DNA from 3 places in the Micromonospora sp. NPDC049662 genome. Region 2 is predicted to be linked to each of the others. Evidence: riboswitches for the same ligand, from Rfam matches in the RefSeq annotation. Region 2 holds a riboswitch; each other region holds the start of a gene.

Region 1 (7,238 bases), on a different contig from region 2:
GGGGCCCGCTCGGTGTGCCGGTGGCTAGTCGTCCAGGCCGACGGGGGAGTTGGGGCGGTCGACGTCGACGAACTCGACGTCGTCCACCGCGCGGTCGTCTCGACTGCCGGCGGCGCGAGCGGCGGAGCCGACGGCCCAGCCGACCGCCGCGCCGACCAGCGCGGCGCCGATCAGCAGCGTCCACGGCAGCGCCGGCTGGCGTCCGGCGAGCGCGTCGAAGGCGCGCGCCGCGCGACGCCGTGCCTCCTCCGCCGCCGAGCCCACCAGGTCACCGGCGCCGTCGGCGAGGTCGCCGCTGCTGCGACGGGCCGACCGCGCGGTGTCCCGGACGCTGTCGCCCGCGGAGCTGACGGCGGAGAGCAGCTGCTCCCACGCCTGGTCCGCGATCCGCTCCGGCTTACTTCGCCGGTCCAGTAGGTTGGTTCCGAACATCGTGGTTACCTCCTCAGGTGCCGAAGCCGCCGGCCACTTCGGACCTCGGCGTCCGTCCAGCGCGACACGGTTCGCTGACTGCGCAGTGCCCCGGGCCGGTGGCGCGCAAACCCGGCCCCGCGTGGCGCCCCCGTCGGGGGTCAGCGCACCGCCACCGCGGCCACGCCGCGTGCGAAATCGTCGTCATCGTCGTCATCGTCGTCGTCTCCGCCGCCGAAACCGCAGGCCAGTACGAGGGCGAGCAGCAGACCGACGCCGGCCAACCCGGCCAGTCGCTTGATCATCGAAGGTCCTCTCCGTCACGGTGGGTGTTCCGGGCCGATGCTAGGAAGCGTCGGCAACCACGCTGGCGGGTCGGGCCGGGACCGCTGGCGCGACACGCCGGTCCCACGCGGGGCGGGCGTACGGGACGGCACGGATGTCGGGCCTGCCGGACCGCGACCGCTACCCTGGTCCGGCGACGCGTCGGTTCCGACCGATCGTCGACTGATCAGATAACGAAAAGTATTGAATGATCAGATGCCGAAAAGTGGGGATATGGGCGACTTTGTCCGCTCGGATCCGTGAATTGCTCATCCCGAGGGGTGGCGACCGAGGCCGTTGGAGGAATACTCTCGGTCGCGGCCCGCGTACTGATGAGGCGCCCGGGGGACGGGCGGGTGGAGGTGCTCGCGTGAGCCTGTCGATCGTGAAGTCGGTCCTGTCCGGTGGTGTCGTCGAGATCGCCCCGCGGGGTGAGATCGACGTCGACACAGCGTACGAGGTGCGAGAGGCGATTGCGGAGGTGCTGGCCAAGAGCCGTCCGCTGCGCATCGAGCTGAACATGAGGCTGGTCACCTTCATCGACTCCGTGGGCATCAGCGCCATGGTCGCCGGCTTCCAGACCGCCGAGGTCAGTGGCGTCAAGCTGGTCGTCACCGAGCCGAGCCGGTTCGTGCACCGTCAGCTCTGGGTGACCGGCCTGCTCGGTCTCTTCGGTGCACCGGAGCCCTACTTCGCCGGGGCCGCCACCCCCGAGGTGCTTCCCGGCGCCTGAGGCGCGGGTGGCCACCGTCAGGCCTGCGCGTCCGGACCGGTCAGGTCCACGTCGGTCACCTCGGTGACTGCCCGGATCGCCGTGACCGACGCGTAGCCGGCGGCCAGCAACGCCACGTCGGTGCCGGGCTGCGCGGCCTGCCCGGGCTCCTGCAACGAGGCGGCGCAGAGCACCACGTCGACCCGAGGGACAGCACCAGTCCGTCCGGCCGTTGCCAGCCCAGGGCGGCGTACGGGACGATCGTGCGACCAGCGACGTCGGGAGACGGTGTGTTCGGCAGCGATACCTTCAGCTACACCGTCCAGGCCCGCTGCTCAGTCGCCGAGGCGGCGGCGCTGTTGAGCGACCTGACCCGTCAGGGTGAACTGCATCCCCTGATCGTGCGGGTGCGCGAGGTGCCGCCCCGCCCGGGGGCCCGCGCCAGCTACACGATCAACGACAGGCTGGTCGCCGGCCCGCTGCGCTTTCGCACCACGTACCACGCGGACGTGCTGGTCAGCGAGCCCGACGAGATCGTCACCGTGGCCCGCCAGTGGCCCGCCACCACGGTTCGCAACCACACCCGGCTGCGCGCCGAGCCGGACGGTCTGGTCCGCATCGACGTCGACATCACCCTGCGCGCGCCGACACCCCTGTTCCGGTACGCCTTCGGTCAGGCCCGCGCCGCCCACCTCGCCCTGGCCGCGCGCCTCGGCGCGGCCCTCGACGACCCCGCGCCGTGAGCCCTCGGTCCCGCGCCCACTACTTCCTTATTGGTGCGTGACGTGGCGCCACGGGGCGCGCAGGGCGATCCCGCGTCGTGCCGCCGGCGGGTCGGCGTCCCCAGGGCTTGTACGTCGACAGGACCGTCGCGATGATCATGAGGCTGGTCGACACCGCGGGCGCGATCACCAGGTCGGCGCGGTCCCGCGCCGGTAGCGCGGCGCCCAGCGCGGCGGCGTGCCGCAGGTTCGGGGTGAGCAGGAACAGCACCAGCCCGACCATCACTGTGGTGATCACGAGCTTGATCACCACCCAGCGGTAGCGCAGCAGGCCCCAGGGGGTGAGCAGCGCGCTGGCGACACCGACGAGCCACACGAGCACGCTCAGCGGCGCGAAGAGCACGGTGCCGACGAGCCCGGCGACCGGGTAGACCACGGCCGGGTCGGCGCCGCGCTGTGCCGCGATGCCGAGGGTGAGTAGCACCAGGTCGGCCCCGAGCCAGCCGAGGGAGGTGACCAGGTGCAGGGTGAGCAGGGCCTTGCGCGTGCGGGGCGCGATTCGCGGCATACCCGAATGCTCCCGGCCCGACCCCGCGTGGTCGTCCGACCAGCGACGACGTCCGGGGTACGCCCGCTGACGTACCCCGGACGGCGTCGGTGGTCAGTACACCGACAGGTGCACGTGGTTGGTGTGGTCGCTGGAGGGGTCGCCGTTCCCCCCGCTGTACGACTTCCAGCCGCTGCTGGGTAGCCAGATCTGCTTGAACCAGATCACGTAGAGCACCGCGAGCCGGTCGGCGTTGCGGATGAAGTACGCGGCCAGGTTGTTGCCGTACGTCTTGTCGCCGCCGGTGGCGATCCCGCCGAAGCCACCCTTCTGCGCGGCGAAGTCGCAGGCCCGGCCCTTGGGGTGCTCGCCCGAGCCGCCGTTGCGGTGACAGGAGACGTACCGGGTGAAGCCGGCGGCCTTGGCCTGGTTGAGCGCGTGCAGGGTACGGGGGGTGATGCAGCCGCTGGCCGGGGTGGGGTCGTTGATGCTGCACGACTCGGATGGCCAGGAGCCGTCGGAGTTGCGCGGTGCGGGCTGGGCGTTGGCGGTGGAGGTGCCACGGTTGGAGCCGGCTTCGGTGTCGGCGGCGGCGCTGGCGCGTGCCTTGTCGTTGGCGACGGTCAGGGCCCGCTCGGCCTGCTCCTTGCGCTTGGCCATCACCTCGACCTGCTTACGCTGCTCCCGGATCTCGCCGTCGAGGGCGACGCGGGTGCGGTTCGCCTCGTCCCGGGTGGCGTGCAGGTCGCGCAGCACCCGGTCCTCGTTGGCGGCCACCACGTCGAGGGCGGCGGCCCGGTCCATGAAGCCCTCGGGGGTGTTGCTGTTGAGCAGGGCCGAGACGGTGCTGAGTCGGCCGGTGCGGTACGCGACGCCGGCGATCTCGCCGACCTTGCCGTTGCGTACGGTCATCTCGGCCTCGGTGTCCTTCAGCTTGACCGCGAGCTGCTGTTGCCGCTGGATGGAGGTGTCCAGCGCGCGCTTCGCGTCCAGGTAGCCCTTGCTGGCCGCCTCGAGCTGGGCCCGTAGCGCCGGGGTGCCGCCCTCCTCGTCGCCGTCGGGCGCGGCGGCGGCCCGCAGGCCGGCGGGGGGAGCGGCGGTGGCGGCGCCGACCGGAAGCGCGACGCCGAGGGTGACCATCATGACGATCAGTGCCGCAAGCCGGGCGGCGGGTGGTCGTGCTGGTGCCACTACGCATGTCCTTCCGTCAGCCGCCGACCGGGTTAGCTGACGGGTTCGGGACGGAAGATCCCTACCGCTGACGCGGATGCACCCCAGGAACATGGTTCCCCGGTTCGCCCTGTCGGGCGATTAGGCGACGGCCGCCACCGGCGCCGGGAGGCGCCGCCGGGTGGTGGCCGGGACAGAGCCTACCGGTGCTGGTGGGGTCTGTGCAGCCGATGTGACGGAAGGTGCCGGCACCATCGCGAAGGATGACGGTCACCACTCGACGGAACCGCAGGCGCCCGGGGCGGCACCGGGTTCGGTCTGCAGCGTGGCGTGCTCGATGCGGAAGTCGTCCCGCAGGGCGGTACGCGCCGCAGTGAGCACCGCGCCGACCTCCGCGCCGGGCGCCATGGTCAGGTGCGCGGAGGCCACCTCCATGCCCGAGGTGAGCGTCCAGACGTGCAGGTCGTGCACCTCGACCACGCCGGGCACCGCGGCCAGACGGTCGTGCACGGCGGTGACCTGGAGGTGTTCCGGGGCGGCCTGCACGAGGATGCGTACGGCGGCCCGCCCCAGCCGCCAGGTGCGCGGCAGGATGAACACGCCGATCGCGACCGCGACCAGCGGATCGGCCCACCACCAGTCGGTGACGGCGATGAGCAGCGCAGCGCCGATCACGCCGAGCGAGCCGAGCAGGTCGCCCAGCACCTCCAGGTAGGCGCCCTGGAGGTTGATGCTCTCCCGGGCGCCGGCGCGCAGCAGCCCGAAGGCGACCACGTTCGCGAGCAGGCCGAGGATGGCCACCGTGAGCATCGGACCGCTGAGCACCCGGTGCGGGTCGCCGAACCGGCCGATCGCCTCGATCACCACGTAGACCGCCACGCCGGAGAGCAGGACGGCGTTGGCCAGCGCGGCGAGAACTTCGAGGCGGTAGAGCCCGAAGGTGCGTTGCGGGTCGCCGGTGGCCCGCCGCGTGGCGGTGATCGCGGCGAGCGCCATCCCGATGCCGAGTACGTCGGTGAACATGTGCCCGGCGTCGGAGAGCAGCGCCAGCGAGCCGGTGTGGAAGGCGGTCACCGCCTCGACCACCATCAGGGCAGCGAGCAGTCCGAAGGCCGCCCAGAGCCGTCCGCGATGCTGGTGGGCGGCGTTGGCGACCGACCCGTGGTGGTGGTCATGTCCTGCTCCCACGAGACCCACCCTCCGACGTCGCCCGGGACCCGGTCAAATGTATGCTCACATCGCTATGTGTGCAAGTGTAGGGCGAGGGCCGGCCCCTGGGCGCGCCAACCCGACGGTCAGCCGGTCGGGTCGACGGTGGTGAGCCGCTGGGTTGCCCGGGAGAGCGCCACGTAGAGCGTGCGTACACCCGAGCCCGGATCGGCCCGGATCTCGCTGGGGGCGACCAGCACGACTCCGTCGTACTCCATGCCCTTGGCCTCCAGGCTGGTCACCACCTGCAGGCGCGTCGCGCCGAGCGCGTCGAGCCAGCCGGCGACCTCGTCGCGGCGGGTGACCGGCGTGATCACCCCGACCGTGCCGTCGACCTCGCCCAGCAGGCCGGTGGCCGCCTGTACGGCCGCGGCCTGGAGCCCGGCGGGCGGCACCACCAGCTCGACCGGGTCGACGCCGGTGGAGCGGACGGCCCTCGGCAGGGGCAGGTCCGGATAGAGCCGGCGGATCTCCGCCGCCGCCACCGCGAAGATCTCCGCCGAGTTGCGGTAGTTGGTGGTGAGCGTGAACTCGTGCCGTTTGCGCCGGCCCAGCGCCTGGTCGCGGGAGCGGGTCAGCTCCTCGGGGTCACCGGTCCAGGCGGTCTGCGCCGGGTCGCCCACCACCGTCCACGAGGCCAACCGCCCACGCCGACCGATCATCCGCCACTGCATCGGCGAGACGTCCTGCGCCTCGTCGACGACCACGTGCGCGTACTCCCGGTAGTCCTCCGGCCGCTCCCGGGCCGCCGCGCGGGCGGCCCGCTGCCGGTCGGCCGCGGTGCTCAGCTCACGAACGCCGCCCGCGAGCTGGAACGGGTCGCGCCGGGCCCGCGCCGGTTTCACCGGCTTGCCGAGCAGCGCGTCCAGCTCGTCGAGCAGCGCCACGTCCGCGATGGTCAGGCCCTCGGAATCCAGGCTCTGGTACGCCGTGCCGAGCAGCCGGATCTCCGCGCCGGAGAGGATCCCGCCGGCGTACCGGCGCAGCCGATCCGGTCGAGCCAGCCAGCCCAGCACGTGCCGGGGGTGCAGGCGCGGCCACCAGGCCTTGAGGAACTCCCGGAACTCCGGCCGCTCCGCGATCTCGTCCTCGAAGGCCCGCTGCTCGGGCAGCCGGCCGATGTTCACGCGCCGGGCCTGCGCCCACAGCGCGGCGAAGACACCGTCGAAGCCGGCGCGGCGAACCTCGTTGCGCCGGGCGCCCCGGTGCAGCGCGCGGTCCCGAATCGCGTCCAGCTCGCGGCGGTCCAACCGCAGCAGCCCGCCCCGGTAGAGCAGGCGCAGCTCGCCAGGAGCCCCCGGCACCGCGTCGCGGGCCGCCCGTTCCAGCACCCGGCGCATGCGCAGCGAGCCCTTCACCGCCGCCACCTCGGGCGGGTCGGTTCGGGTGGCCGTCATCCCCGGGAACAGGGTGCCCAGCGAGTGCAGGGTCGCGGTGTCCTCGCCGAGCGACGGCAGCACCGAGGCGATGTACTCGACGAAGACGGTCGACGGCCCGACCACCAGGATGCCGCCACCGGCGTACCGGCTGCGGTCGGAGTAGAGCAGGAAGGCCGCCCGGTGCAGGGCGACCGCCGTCTTGCCGGTCCCCGGGCCGCCCGCGACGATCGTCACCCCGGAGCCGGGCGACCGGATCGCCTCGTCCTGCTCCCGCTGAATCGTCGCGACGATGTCGCGCATGCCGCGACCGGTGGCCCGGGAGAGGGTGGCCAGCAGCGCGCCGTCACCGACGACCGTCATCCCCTCCGGGGCCGCCTCCGGATCGAGCAGGTCGTCCTCTATGCGGGTGACCCGCTCCCGCTGGGACTGGATGGTGCGGCGACGCACCACGCCCAGCGGCTGCGCGGGGGTGGCCTGGTAGAACGCCGACGCGGCCGGCGCCCGCCAGTCGACGACGAGGGTGCTGGCGTCCTCGTCACGGATGCCGAGCCGCCCGACGTGCAGCACCTGCCGGTCGCGCAGGTCCAGCCGGCCGAAGACCAGGCCCTCGTGTTCGGCGTCGAGGGTGTGCCGCCGCTGAGCCGCGTGGAAGACCATCGCGTCGCGTTCGACGAGCGCGCCGAACGTGCCCACCCGCGCCATCCGGTAGCCGTCCCGCTCGGCGCGCACCGCCGACTGCCGTAGCTCGGCCAGTCGGGCGTACA
Region 2 (5,663 bases):
CGCTGCCCGCGCTCCCACCCAACACGCGAACTCCTGTCGCCGGCTCCGTCACGACGGAGCCGGCACCGGCGTATCTGCCCCCAGGGCCGTGGTCAGGCGGCCGTGCACTGGACGTCGCGGCTGCGGCGGGTCGGGCGCGTCTGCGGTACGGCCGCGGGCGCGGCCGCCGCGGGCGGGGTCTGCGGATCGAGCCAGACCTGGACGGCCGGACGCCCCACGGCGATGCCCAGGCCGTGCTGGTCACGACGGGTCAGCATCGCCACGTCGACGGTGAACTCGAACAGCCGCCAGTCGGCCCGCGGCTCGGCCCGAGCGCTCTGCGCCAGCCGGGCCACCCGGACCGGATCGGTGACCGGCCAGGCGTGACCCGCCACGTACGCCTCGTCGTCGCTCTCCTCCGGAGGGAACGAATGCAGCGCGTATCGGCCGTCCCGTTCGAGGTCCCGGCGCTTCGGCGAGTCGATGATGAAGCAGAACAGACCCTCGTCGGTGATGACCGGGGAGACCGGATGGACCCGGGGCCCACCGTCGGCACGGACCGTGGCCAGATAGCCGAAGCCCGGCCCGTACTGCTGCAGGAGAACGCGGATGCCGTCGGCGAGGCGGGGCTCGTCGACGGCGAAATCGGACCAGGAAGCCATGCGAGCATTCTATCGAACAAATGTACGAGGAGCGACCTCGACACGCTGGTCACCGCCCACCTCGCTATGGTGGTCCGATGCTGCTCTCCGACCGTGACCTGGTCTCCGAGATCAAGGCCGGCACGCTGGGCCTGGAGCCGTTCGAGCCCACCCTGGTCCAACCCTCCAGCATCGACGTACGACTCGACCGGCTGTTCCGGGTCTTCAACAACCATCTCTACACCCACATCGACCCGGCCATGCAGCAGGACGACCTGACCTCGGTGGTCGAGGTGCCCGACGGCGAGCCGTTCGTGCTGCACCCGGGAGAGTTCGTGCTCGCCTCGACGCTGGAGGTGATCTCGCTCGGCGACCAGCTCGCCGGCCGACTGGAGGGGAAGAGCTCGCTGGGCCGCCTCGGCCTGCTCACCCACTCAACCGCCGGGTTCATCGACCCGGGCTTCTCCGGGCACGTCACGCTGGAGCTGTCCAACGTGGCGAACCTGCCGATCACCCTCTGGCCGGGCATGAAGATTGGTCAGCTCTGCATCTTCCGACTCTCGTCGCCCGCCGAACACCCGTACGGCTCGGTGGTCTACGGCTCGCGTTACCAGGGTCAGCGAGGCCCGACGCCCAGTCGCTCCTGGCAGAACTGGCGTGCCTGGCCGACGCGCTGATCCGCCCTTGCGATGTAAGGAAGGGCCCCCTTCTATACCTGAGGCGTTAGAAGGGGGCCCTTCCTTACATCTCAGCCGGGGCGGCCGTAGCTGTGGATGGGCCCGTCGTCGACCTTCTTCATCTTGACGGGCACGCCGGCCTGGGAGGCGTGCACCACCCAGCCGTCGCCGACGTACATGCCGACGTGGTGGATGTCGCTGTAGTAGAAGACCAGGTCACCGGGGCGCAGGTCGCCCTTGCTGACGTTCTTGGTCACCCGGCTCTGCGCGGCGGCGTTGTGCGGCAGCGACACACCGGCCTTCGCCCAGGCGGCCAGCATCAGCCCGGAGCAGTCGTACGAGTTCGGACCCTCGGCGCCCCACACGTACGGCTTGCCGATCTGGGCGCAGGCGAACTTGACCGCGATGCCGGCACCGCCACCCGGGTAGCTGGCCGGGCAGGGCGCGGGACGCAGCGAACCGCCGCCGCCGTTGCCGTACACCTTGAGGCGCAGCTTCTGTAGCCGGTCGATCTCCTCGTTGATCTGCTTCTTCTTCGCCGCCAACTGGGCCTCGGTGCGGGTCAGCTGGACCACCATCTCGTCCAGCGGCGCCTTCTGCCGGGCCAGCTCGTTGCGCAGGTCGGCGACCTGGCGGACGTCCTCCTGCTGGTTGTGGGCGAAGCGGTCGAGCATTTCGAGCTGACCGACCATCTCACTGGGCGACCGGCTGCCGAGCATCGTGTTGACGGTCGACAGGTTTTCACCCATGTACGCGCGGACGGCCAGCGCGCTGACCTTGTCCATCGCGGCGTCGACCTGGCGCTCCAGCGGCGCGATGCGGGCGGCGAGCGTGTCGGCCTGCTTGCGCTTGAGGGCCAGGTCGGCTCGGGTGGCGTTGTGCCGCTCGATGATCGGTTCGAGCTTGTTCCAGTCGTCGTCGATCTGCCGTTCGATCTCGGCGACGGACGGGTCGGCGTGGGCCACCGTGGCGCTACCGGTCAGGACGACGGCGACGCCGACCAGGGCGGCGAGGGCGGTGGTGAAGCGGGACCAGCGTGGACGCGGCACGATCGACGTCGGGTCGGCCGAGGCCGACCGTCCGGACGACGGCCGCGGGGCTTGGAGGGCCACCGGGTTCCGTACTCCTTCTTCCTGACCGCCTACCGGGTTAGCTGACGGGTTCGGGCGGGAAGTGGGCGCCCTACCGCAGGAACTGCGGATTCACCCCGAGGAACCTGGGTCCCCGGCTCGCTCGCGAGCGACTCGGCGGTGTCGGTCCGTTACCGCCCGGGGTGGGCAGACCTGCTACCGGGCCGACGAATGACCAGAGTAGAGACGGCCGTTACCGATCCGCAACCCGTGCGGCCGTGACACTCCGTACCGATTGCGGCGGGCCATCGAGCGGACGTGAAGATTTCCTTCCGTACGTTTCGAAACATGGAAAGGTATTGACGCGGGCTCCCGAGCAGGACGAAGGTGACGGCACCGACACCAGTTCACATGTAGGGGGTTCGATGAAACGTCCGACCCTGCTCGCCGTCGCGCTCGTCACCGCCACGGCGGCCGTGCCGCTGTCCGCCGGCCCGGCCACCGCGGCCCCCGCCGCCGACCGCCAGCAGCAGTACGCCGCCGCGGCGACCGAGTACGGCGTACCCATCGACGTACTACTCGGCGTCTCCTACCTGGAGTCCCGCTGGGACAGCAATGCCGGCACGCCGAGCACCAGCGGCGGCTACGGCCCGATGCACCTGACCGACGCCCGGCACGTGACCGCCCTGCCCCGGGGCGGTCACCACGACGCCCCGGGAGAGGATCCGCGCGGCGACGAGTCCCGTCGTCCTCTCGCACCGGCGCCCGCCCCCGGCAACGCGCCGCCCAGCGCCGCGCTGCAGACCGTGGACGCCGCCGCCGCGCTCACCGGCGCCACCGCCGAGGCGCTGCGCACCGACCCGACGACGAACCTCCGGGGTGGGGCGGCGCTGCTGGCCGCGTACCAACGGGAGGTCGGCGCCCCGGTCGGAGTCGGCACCGACCCGGGCACCTGGTACGGCGCGGTGGCCCGCTATGCCGGCGCGGACAGCGCCGATGCCGCGGCGGCCTTCGCCGACGAGGTCTTCACCACGATCGGCGCGGGCGAGACGCGGGTGACCGACGACGGCCAGCGGGTCACGCTGCCGGCCCGGGCGGTACGACCCGAGCGGTCCTGGCTGGACCGACTGGGGCTGCGGCGACTCGCCCGCCCGGACGGGTTGGAGTGCCCGAGCACCGTGTCCTGTGAGTGGATCCCGGCACCCTACGCGGCGTTCGGCGACGGCGACTACGGCAACCACGACCTGTCCGACCGGCCCGCCCGGCAGAAGATCGAGTACATCGTCATCCACGACACCGAGGCGAGTTGGGCGACCACCCTGCAACTCGTCCAGGACCCAACCTACGTGAGCTGGCACTACTCGCTGCGCTCGGTGGACGGGCACATCGCCCAGCACGTCCGCACCAAGGACGTCGCCTGGCACGCCGGCAACTGGTACGTCAACGCCAAGTCGATCGGGCTGGAACACGAGGGCTTCGCCGCGCAGGGCACCTGGTACACGGAGGCGATGTACCGCACGTCGGCGAAGCTGGTGCGGCACCTCGCGCTGCGGCTGGGCATCCCGCTGGACCGCCAGCACATCATCGGCCACGACAACGTGCCCGGCACCACGGCGGCGACGGTCCGCGGGATGCACTGGGACCCCGGGCCGTACTGGGACTGGACGCACTACTTCGACCTGCTGCACGCCCCACGGCTGGACACCGGCAGCCCGGCCACCGGGCTGGTCCGGATCGACCCCGACTACGCGACAAACCAGCCGGCGTTCACCGGATGCGTCACCCCCGGGACGCCGTGCGCGCCCCGCGGCTCCTCGTCGGTGGTGCTACGCACCGCGCCGGCTCCGGACGCGCCACTGGTCAACGACATCGCGCTGCGCCCCGACGGCACCCCGAACACGATGGACGTGTCGGACCACGGTGCCCGCGCGTCCGCCGGCCAGACGTACGCGCTGGCCGGTCGACAGGGCGACTGGACGGCCATCTGGTACCTCGGGCAGCGGGCGTGGTTCCACAACCCCGCGTCCGCGCCGACGGCCACCTGGACGGTCGGCATGGTGGTCACCCCGAAGCCCGGCCGGGCCACGGTCCCCGTCTACGGGCGGGCGTACCCGGAGCAGGCGGCCTACCCGGCCGGCGTGCCGTACCAGGCGATCTCACCGTTGCAGTACACCCTCGCCGCCGGCCAGCGGTACGCCGTCGGCGCGGTGCTGCCCGGCGAGTACTACCGGGCCAGCACGTTCGACGGCTCCTCGCCCGGCGACTGGACGGTGATCCGGGGCCAGAACCGGTACGCGCAGATCCAGTTCGGCCACCGCGTCATGTACGTCGACCTCGCCGACGTGCAGTTGCTGCCGTCCCCGGTGGGCGCACCCCGCTGAGGAACCACGACGGCCCCCGGTCGAGGTGACCGGGGGCCGTCGTCGTGCGTGCTGGGGATCAGCCAGGTCGGCGGAACCCGGCGACCGGCATGGTGTTGATGCTGGACACCTGCACCGGTTTACCGGCGCGTGGCGCGTGCACCATCTGGTTGTTGCCCAGATACAGCCCGACATGACTCAGGCCCGAGTAGAAGAAGACCAGGTCACCGGCACGGGCGTCGGCGCGCGAGACGGCCTTGCCCTCGTTCCACTGATCACCCGTGTGGTGGGTGAGGTAGATCCCGGCCGACTTGTAGGCGTACTGGGTCAGGCCCGAGCAGTCGAACGAGTTCGGGCCGGTGGCGCCCCAGACGTACGGGTCGCCGACCTGCTGGCAGGCGGTCTTGATCGCCTTCTGCGCCGCCACAGAGACCACGCCGTTGATGGTCGGGCAGCCGGCGGTCTTGACCGTGGTCTTGGGCATCGACGCTTCGAGCTTCTTGATCTCGGCGTCGATCTGCTTCTTCTTGGCCGCCAGCTCGCTCTGCTGCTTGGTCTGGGTGGCGATCAGCGCGTCCAGCTTCTGCTTCTCGCCGTCGTACTTGGCCCGGACGGCGAGCACACCCTCAACCTGCTTGCGCTCCTGGGAGGCGAGCCGGTCGAGGAGGGTGAGCTGCTCGGTGAGCGTGTCCGGCTTGGCGCTGACCAGCAGCGCGCCGATCTCCTGCGAGGGGCCCGACATGTAGTAACGGGAAGCGAGGTCGCCGACCCGGTTGAGTGCCAGCTCGCTCTGCAGGGCCAGCGGCTCGATCTTCTTCTGAAGCTCGGACGACTTCTTGCGGTTGACGGCGAGTTGCGCCCGCACCTTGTTGTACTTCTCGATCGTGGGCTCCAACTCCTCCCACTTCTTGTCGATCTGCGCCTCGATCTCGTCGA
Region 3 (7,238 bases), on a different contig from region 2:
CGTCGCCCGGGTCGCCCGCCGCTCGTTCCCCATCAGCGCACCACCTCGTCGGCCGGGAGCGGTGACGCCGGCGTGCCGCCCGTGCCCGCCCGTCCAGACGCGCAAGATCGCGCTCGATCCTGGTTGTAGTGGTCTCGTCAGCCGAGTGAGGCCACTACATCAACGATCGAGCGCGATCTTGACCGGCGCGGTGGCACCCACCAGCGCCGGCTGACGCCACCTGGTCCACGCTGGTCGGACGGGGTCGGCGCGGCGCTGGCCGACACGCCCGTCGCCGATGCGTCCGGGCGGTCCCGACGGTAGCGTGAGGACGTGCTCCCGGTCGCGCTCACCTGTCCCCTGTGGTGGGTGGCGCGCTGGGCGGCACGGGTGCTGACCAGCCTCGCCGTGCTGTCGCTCGCCCTGGGCGCGGCCCCGGCGCTGCTACCGGCATCGACCGCCGCGGCCCCGCCGCCCATCATCGGGTCGCTCGCCCTCGCGGAGCCGCTCGGACCGTCGACCGCGGCCCTCTCCACCGTCCTCACCGACCGCGCCGCCACCGGCTCGGCCGCCACCGACAGGGTCGGCGAGGGACGAGCCGCAGAGCTTGGCGCTGACGCCTCCGCGCGGTCGGTCGAGCCGCAGCCCGCCCGGCACGGTGGTTCGGACGCGTTGCCCCGCCCATTGGCGGGCGTGACCTCGGCGCGCACGGGCTCGGAGCGGCCCCTCCGCGCCGCCGGCTCGGCCAGCCGGGCCCCCCGCGCCCCGCCGGCCTAGCGGGGTCAGTCACCGGGGCGGCACGCCGTCCCGCGAGCGCCGGAGTGTGGCGCGCCGAGATCTCCATCACCGGCGACGCCGCCAGACCGAACGCCAGTCACCACACCTGACGACACACCGCCCGCACCCGCCCGTGCGGCATCCCATCGCTTACGTGCTCATGCCGAGGTGTCGATCATGGAAACCGTCGTCTTCTACCAGTTCCTGACCGAGGTGCCCCAGGCCGCCGCCATCTGGTCGGCCCTGTTCCTGCTGGCGCTGACGGTCCTCGCCGTCCTGGTGGCCCGACCGGAGCGGGACTCGCCCGCGGCCGACCCCACGCCGCCGACACCCACCGCCCGCGAGATGGCCGTCGCCGAGATGGCCGACCTGCGCCGGTACGCCGAGGAGGTGGCCGTGGCCGCCGCCCGGGCCGCGCGGACCGCCCGACGGCGGCGCGCTGACTGGCTGGTCGCTCAGGACGAGGCGCAGCGGGCCTGGACCGCGTACGACGAGGCGGACACGGCCGCCCGTCGGGTCGCCGGTGCCGGGGCGTTGCCGACACCGCGTACCCCGCACACCCCCGCCGAGTACGCGGCGAGGGAGCGCTATCTGCACCGTGCCGCCATGGCGGCGCACTGGCGGGGGGAGTTGACCATGGCTCAGCTCGGCGACGTGTTCGGGCACCGGCGCGGCTGGGACCCCCGCCGGCACCCGGTCGAGCAGGAGACGCTGCTCATCCGGGCGATCCGTGACGCGAGGCTGGCCGAGCACCGGACGGCCGCCGAGCGGGAGCGGTCGTCCTGGCGGGACGCCGAGGTGGCCGCCGAGTCGGCGCGCGTCCTCGCCGAGGAGGCGTACGTGGCGGCGGTCCGGTCGCGGCCGAGCCCGGCGTTCTCCCGGCGCACCGCGACGCGGCCGTCGCGTACGGCCCTCGTGGCACGCTGGCGTCCGGCCCGGGCCGGTTGAGCCCGATCCGTTATGTGAGGCGGGTCACCGGCGGCGGAAATCGGGCGGCGGGCATCATCGGCGGCCATTGCGCCCGCGATTGTGGCCGCGTTGTCGGCCACCTGTCCGGTTGTCGCCCACAGGTGCCGGCGGAACCCGTTGTCCCATCGAGTCACGTCAGCGGCAGAACGCGCAGAAATTGCTGGGCCAATCGATGTTTACGCAGGTGGGCACGGCTTGGCAGAGTGCGTACCGGCCAGTACTGTCGTCCCGTCCGGTGCGGTTACCGATCGCAGGAGGCGACGCCGCGCCGACCCGCTCAATCGTGATCAACGAACCGGGGACCCACAGTAAGTCCGGGGTGAATCCGCGAGCCACGGCCCGCGGTAGGGCGATCTTCCCGCCCGAATCCGTCAGCTAACCCGGTAGGCGGTGACGGAAGGAGTTCCATCCTCGTGCAGCACCCCTCGACCCCCTTGTTGTTCCGCCGCCTCCACGGCGACGCGGTGTCCCCGCTCATCCGCCTCGTGACGGTGAGCTGACCCCCCGGGTCACCGCACTTCCCGCCCGGCCGCGCCGGGCGTTCCCCTGAGCGGCTCATCATCCGCGGGCCACCGCCCGCGCGCTGACGCCTGCCCGGATGCCGGTCGAGCCCCGGTGTGCCGCTCTCCCTGTGAACCGTGGAGGACCTCGTGAAGCACACCCTGAAGCGCCAGCTCCGTCGCCTCGCGACCGAGCGCCCGTACCAAATCGTCGCCGCCTCCGCCGCGGCCCTCGCGATCGCCACCACCGCCGGCGCCCTGGTCGCCGGCGCCGACGACGCCCCGGCCGGCTCGCGTACCCCGACCACGGTCGCCGAGATGCGCAGTGACACCGTCGCCTCCCGTGGCGAACTCCGGTCCGCGGCCCCGTCGGCGAGCGTCGCACCGAGCACCGCCGCCCCGGCCACCACCGCCGCGTCCCCCGCCGCGAAGGCCACGAGCAACCCGGACGTCACCCGGAAGCCGACGCCGCCGAAGCCGCCCGCGACGAAGGTGCTCGACTACGACTACGAGGCGCAGAACACCTACTACAACTGCGGCCCGGCGGCCACCCGCAACGCGCTCAGCGCCAGCGGGATCGACCGCACCCAGGAGGAGCTCGGCGCCGAACTGGGCACCACCGAGATGGGCACCAACTCGGCCGAGGACACCACCCGGGTGCTCAACGCCGAGGTGAAGGGCTCCCCGTACCGCACCCGCATGTTCGCGGGCACGCCCAGCCCGGCCCAGATGGACCGTCTTCAGGCCGACGTCGTCAAGGCCATCACCGATGGCCGGGGCGTGGTGGCGAACGTCGTCGGCGACGCCATCGACACCGAGGGCGGCTATCACTCCTACGGCGGTGGGCACTACATCGCCGTCGTCGGCTACAAGGACAACGGCCGTACGGTGCGGATCGCCGACTCGGCGAACGCCGCCGACCCGGCCTACTGGATCACCACGATCGACCTGGCGAACTGGATCGCCACCCGGGGTTACTCCGCCTGACCAACGCGCGACACCCCACGACGCCGCGGGCGCCGTCTCCCACGAGGGGCCGGCGCCCGCGGCGTCCCCGTGTCGGGCGCGACGCCGGTGAACGGCTCTCGTACCGGGCCGCGAACCGTGGGAGACTGCGGCCGTGGTGGATGAATCGGGTGGTCAAGCTGGCCGGGAGCCGATCCTGTTGCTGCTGCACGGCATGGGGGCGACGGGTGACCTGTGGCTGCCCTGGGCGCCACTTCTGGAGCAGCACTGGCCCGGCCGGTGGCTGGCGCCCGATCTCGCCGGTCACGGTTGGTCGGCGCCGCTGTCGTCGTACTCCTTCGAGGGTTTCGCCCAGCGGGTCGCGCAGGGCCTGGCCTCCGACGACCGCATCGTGGTGCTCGGGCACTCGCTCGGTGGCGTGGTCGGCCTGGCGCTGGCGGCCCGCGCCGCCGGTCTGCCAGTGGACGCGGTGGTGGGCTTGGGCATCAAGGCCGTCTGGGCGCCGGCCGAGCTGGCCCGTGCCGCGGACCTCGCCGCCCGCCCGGTGGGCTGGTTCACCAGCCGTACCGAGGCCGCCCGCCGGTACCTGCGGGTCGCCGGCCTCACCGGTCTGGTCCTCCCGGACCACCCGATGGTCGACGCCGGTCTGCGTCAGGTCGACGGCCGGTGGCGGCTCGCGATGGACAACGCCGCGTTCGCCGTCGGCGCGCCCGACCTGGCGGCGCTGCTCGCGGCGACCGACGTGCCGGTGGTGCTGGCCCGCGGGGAGCACGACCCGATGGTCACGGACGCGCAGCTCAAGGAGTACGGCGTACCGGTCGCCACGCTGTCCGGTCTCGGGCACAACGCGCACCTGGAGGATCCGGCGGCCGTGCTGGCGTTGCTGGAGCCGTACCGCTGACCGGTCAGGCGGCTGCGGGCGCGGGTAGTTCCCGGGCCGAGGTCAGCTCGCGGCGGGCGGCGGTCAGGAAACCCTCGGCGTACGACTCGGCCGGGAAGTCGCCCAGGTAGCGGCGGCGGGTGACCCAGCGGGCATCGGCCAGCGGGTCGGTGTCCAGCAGGGCCGTGAGCACGGCGTCCACGTTGGACATGTCGCGCCGCAGCACGTAGCCCGAGCCGGCCAGTGGAAAGCGCTCGGTGAACCGGTCGCCCTCGTCACCCATGTCGGTGACGGCGTACGGCTTGCCGGAGTAGAGGTAGTCGGAGATCACCCCGGAGACGTCGGAGACCAGCGCGTCCGAGCGGTTGACGCACTCGGTCAGGCTCAGCTCCCGGGCGGCCGCGCCGAACACGTGCTGCCGGCCGGTGCGGGCGCGGTCGACGGCCAGCAGTTCGGTGAGCCGGCCCAACTGGCGTGCCGACGCCGGGTTCTGCGTCGTGTACGGATGCGCCCGCAGGATCACCGTCGCGCCGCGCCCCAGCAGCCGCCGCAGCAGCTCCTCGGCCACCGGCAGCGAGCAGTAGTCGGCGTCGGCGTGGTGCCCGGTCCAGGTCGGGGTGTAGAGCACCGTCGGGTGCGCGAGGCCCCGCGTCGGCTCCTGGCGCACCTCGATCGACTCGACCTGGGGACGGCCCACCACGACGAACTTCTCGGCCGGGATCTGCACCCCGGCGCGGGCGTACCGGTCGATCGCCGCCGGCCCGGCCACGAAGATCCGGTCGAAGATGCCCGAGACCGGGTTGGCGCTGGGCGCCTTGTCGCTGTCGCCGTGGTGCAGTTGGACGTGGGTGAGCTGGGTGAACCGGATGCAGTGGCTGTTCTTCGCCCCGTGGTTGACGTAGAAGGCCACCCGCAGGCTCGGCACCAGCGCCTCGTCCATCGCGCGCAGCGTGGGGCAGTAGACCACCGGCGCGTCGGTGGCCGCGGCGATCGGCGCGACGAACTCCGGCTCACGGACCAGCACCAGGAAGGGCCGGCCGATCCGTTCGAGGTACGGCAGCCACATGGTGACCTGGTACTCGGAGCCGGGGGGTGCGGAGAAGTAGAGCAGGAACTCCGGCTCGTGCCGGCGTAGCGCGCGGGCGACCTGCCCACCGCCGGCGGCCGGGCGGAACCGTCGCTTGGCCAGGTCCAGCGCGACCGCCCCGGCGCCGGCGGCCACCAGCAGGCTGGCGGCGAGCGCCACGACGGCCGGCAGGGTCGACGCGGCGGCGATGGCCACCACCGCGAGCAGCCCCAGCAGGGCGACGCCGAGTCGGTCAGCGATCAGCGGGGTCCAGGCGCGTACCGGCAGGTTGGCCGCCCGGATCTCCAGGTTGCCGGCGGTACGCAACGGCCCCACCAGCAGCACCAGCCCCAGCAGGACCAGCGCCGTCGCGGCCAGCGCCGGGTCGAAGCCGTCGTCAAGCCGTCGGGAGTAACCGACCAGGACCGCCGCGGCGATCAGGGCGGTCTCTGCCACCAGGTCGGCGCCCGGTCGGATCCGCTGCTCAGCGGCCGCCGCCACCAGCGCGGCGACGGCCAGCGCGAGGCCCCACCCGGTGCTGCCGGTGAGGGCCAGCACGACGAAGGCCAGCACGGCGAGCCCGGTGCTCAGGCACCGGGCGGCCACCTTGCGAACCAGGTCACCACGCATGTCGCTCCGATCGCCGCCCTCGGTGTCGCGGGGGTGCCGTCGACGTCAGTTCGTCGACGCCGCGGCCGGCGTCTCGGACCGGTCCGGGCCGGCCTGCGCCGGCACGGACGGGCCGTCGCCAGGCGCCCGGCGTACGTCGATGACCTGGCCGGTCAGGTCGGAGATCAACACGTCGAGCGAGGACTGGGCGACGGCCTCCGCGGCCAGCAGGGTGTTCTCCGGCTCCTCGCCGAAGGCCCGCGTACGCATGGGGGTGGCCGTCCGCTCCGGGTTGATGCAGTTGACCCGTACGCCGACGTCGGCCCACTCGTCGGCGAGCGCCTGGGTCAGGTTGACCAGGGCGGCCTTGGTGGACGAGTAGAGGGCGTAGCGGGCCCGACCCCGGGTGTACGAGCTGGAGGTGTAGAGCAGCAGCTGACCCTTGGTCTGCTGCAGGTACGGAAGGGCCTGCCGGGCGATGGTCACCGGGCCGACGAAGTTGACCTGCAACACCCGGTCCATCGTCTCCTCGTCCATCTCGGCCAGGGCGCCCCGCTCCAGGATCCCGGCGGTGACCACCACGTGGTCGATCCGGCCGGTCGCCTCGAAGGCGGTCGTCAGCGCGGCCTCGACGTCCTCGGCGCGCTCGACGTGGGTGCCCGTGGTGGAGCGGCTGAACGGGAAGACCTGCGCGCCGTAGCGCCGCGCCAGCTCGGTCAGCTCGTGGCCGATCCCGTAGCTGCCGCCGAACACCACGATCGTGCGGCCCGTCAGCTCCTCGGTGTAGCTGCGGTGATCGGTCAGCCGGGGCGCCTGCGCGGCCGCGAGCTGGAAGAGCTTGTCCGCCAGGTGCACGTCGACCGGGTGGGTGACCTTGATGTTCTCGTCCGAGCCGTCGATCACCTTGATCGGCGTGCCCGGCAGGTACCGCAACACCACGCCGCAGTCGTCGGTGGCGGCGAAGTCGGGGTCGTTCTCGGCGATCCGGTACGCCTCACGGATCGTGGGGGAGCGGAACGCCTGCGGGGTCTGTCCCCGGCGGAGCCGGGAGCGCACCGGAATGTCGGTGATGCAGTCGTTCTCGTCCACCTGGATGATCGTGTCGGCGGAGGGGATGGCGACGTCGACGGCGGCGTAGGTCCACAGCGCGTTGACGCACTCGCGCACGATCCGGCCGCTGAGCAGCGGGCGGACGGCGTCGTGGAAGAGGATGTTGCAGTCGGCCGGGCCGACCGCGTCCAGCGCGATCCGGGTGGTCGCGTTGCGGGTGTCGCCGCCCTCGATGACCTGGGTGACCTTGCGCAGGCCGGCCTTCTCGACGATCTGCCGGGCGTCGTCGACGTGACCGGTCGCCATCAGCACGATGATCTCGTCGATCTCCGGAGCGGCCTCGAAGACCGCCAGGGTGTGCTCGATGATCGGCTTACCGGCGATCTTGAGCAGTTGCTTGGGGATGCCGAGGCCCAGCCGGGTCCCGGTGCCGCCGGCCAGC

The links. Region 2 has a riboswitch for cyclic di-AMP ahead of AB0J36_RS04675 (NlpC/P60 family protein). Riboswitches for the same ligand answer to the same signal wherever they lie in the genome.
Region 1: another riboswitch for cyclic di-AMP. It lies ahead of AB0J36_RS07395 (hypothetical protein); the one in region 2 lies ahead of AB0J36_RS04675 (NlpC/P60 family protein).
Region 3: another riboswitch for cyclic di-AMP. It lies ahead of AB0J36_RS23525 (C39 family peptidase); the one in region 2 lies ahead of AB0J36_RS04675 (NlpC/P60 family protein).

Annotation. Positions count from the first base shown of each region.
Region 1 covers NZ_JBFAOC010000006.1:194,140-201,377, forward strand. Annotated here, with positions in the region: gene AB0J36_RS07365 (hypothetical protein) at 25-432, opposite strand; gene AB0J36_RS07370 (hypothetical protein) at 573-716, opposite strand; gene AB0J36_RS07375 (STAS domain-containing protein) at 1,106-1,468, shown strand; gene AB0J36_RS07380 (hypothetical protein) at 1,486-1,641, opposite strand; gene AB0J36_RS07385 (SRPBCC family protein) at 1,738-2,190, shown strand; gene AB0J36_RS07390 (hypothetical protein) at 2,210-2,737, opposite strand; gene AB0J36_RS07395 (hypothetical protein) at 2,831-3,859, opposite strand; cyclic di-AMP (ydaO/yuaA leader) riboswitch at 3,913-4,044, opposite strand; gene AB0J36_RS07400 (cation diffusion facilitator family transporter) at 4,157-5,074, opposite strand; gene AB0J36_RS07405 (AAA family ATPase) at 5,182-7,238, opposite strand, start outside.
Region 2 covers NZ_JBFAOC010000004.1:66,140-71,802, forward strand. Annotated here, with positions in the region: gene AB0J36_RS04665 (pyridoxamine 5'-phosphate oxidase family protein) at 93-641, opposite strand; gene dcd (dCTP deaminase) at 719-1,297, shown strand; gene AB0J36_RS04675 (NlpC/P60 family protein) at 1,369-2,409, opposite strand; cyclic di-AMP (ydaO/yuaA leader) riboswitch at 2,422-2,557, opposite strand; gene AB0J36_RS04680 (N-acetylmuramoyl-L-alanine amidase) at 2,793-4,748, shown strand; gene AB0J36_RS04685 (NlpC/P60 family protein) at 4,807-5,663, opposite strand, start outside.
Region 3 covers NZ_JBFAOC010000035.1:42,327-49,564, reverse strand. Annotated here, with positions in the region: gene AB0J36_RS23540 (acyltransferase) at 1-129, shown strand, start outside; gene AB0J36_RS23535 (hypothetical protein) at 313-756, shown strand; gene AB0J36_RS23530 (hypothetical protein) at 934-1,704, shown strand; cyclic di-AMP (ydaO/yuaA leader) riboswitch at 1,990-2,130, shown strand; gene AB0J36_RS23525 (C39 family peptidase) at 2,364-3,212, shown strand; gene AB0J36_RS23520 (alpha/beta hydrolase) at 3,346-4,092, shown strand; gene AB0J36_RS23515 (CDP-glycerol glycerophosphotransferase family protein) at 4,097-5,767, opposite strand; gene AB0J36_RS23510 (bifunctional cytidylyltransferase/SDR family oxidoreductase) at 5,813-7,238, opposite strand, start outside.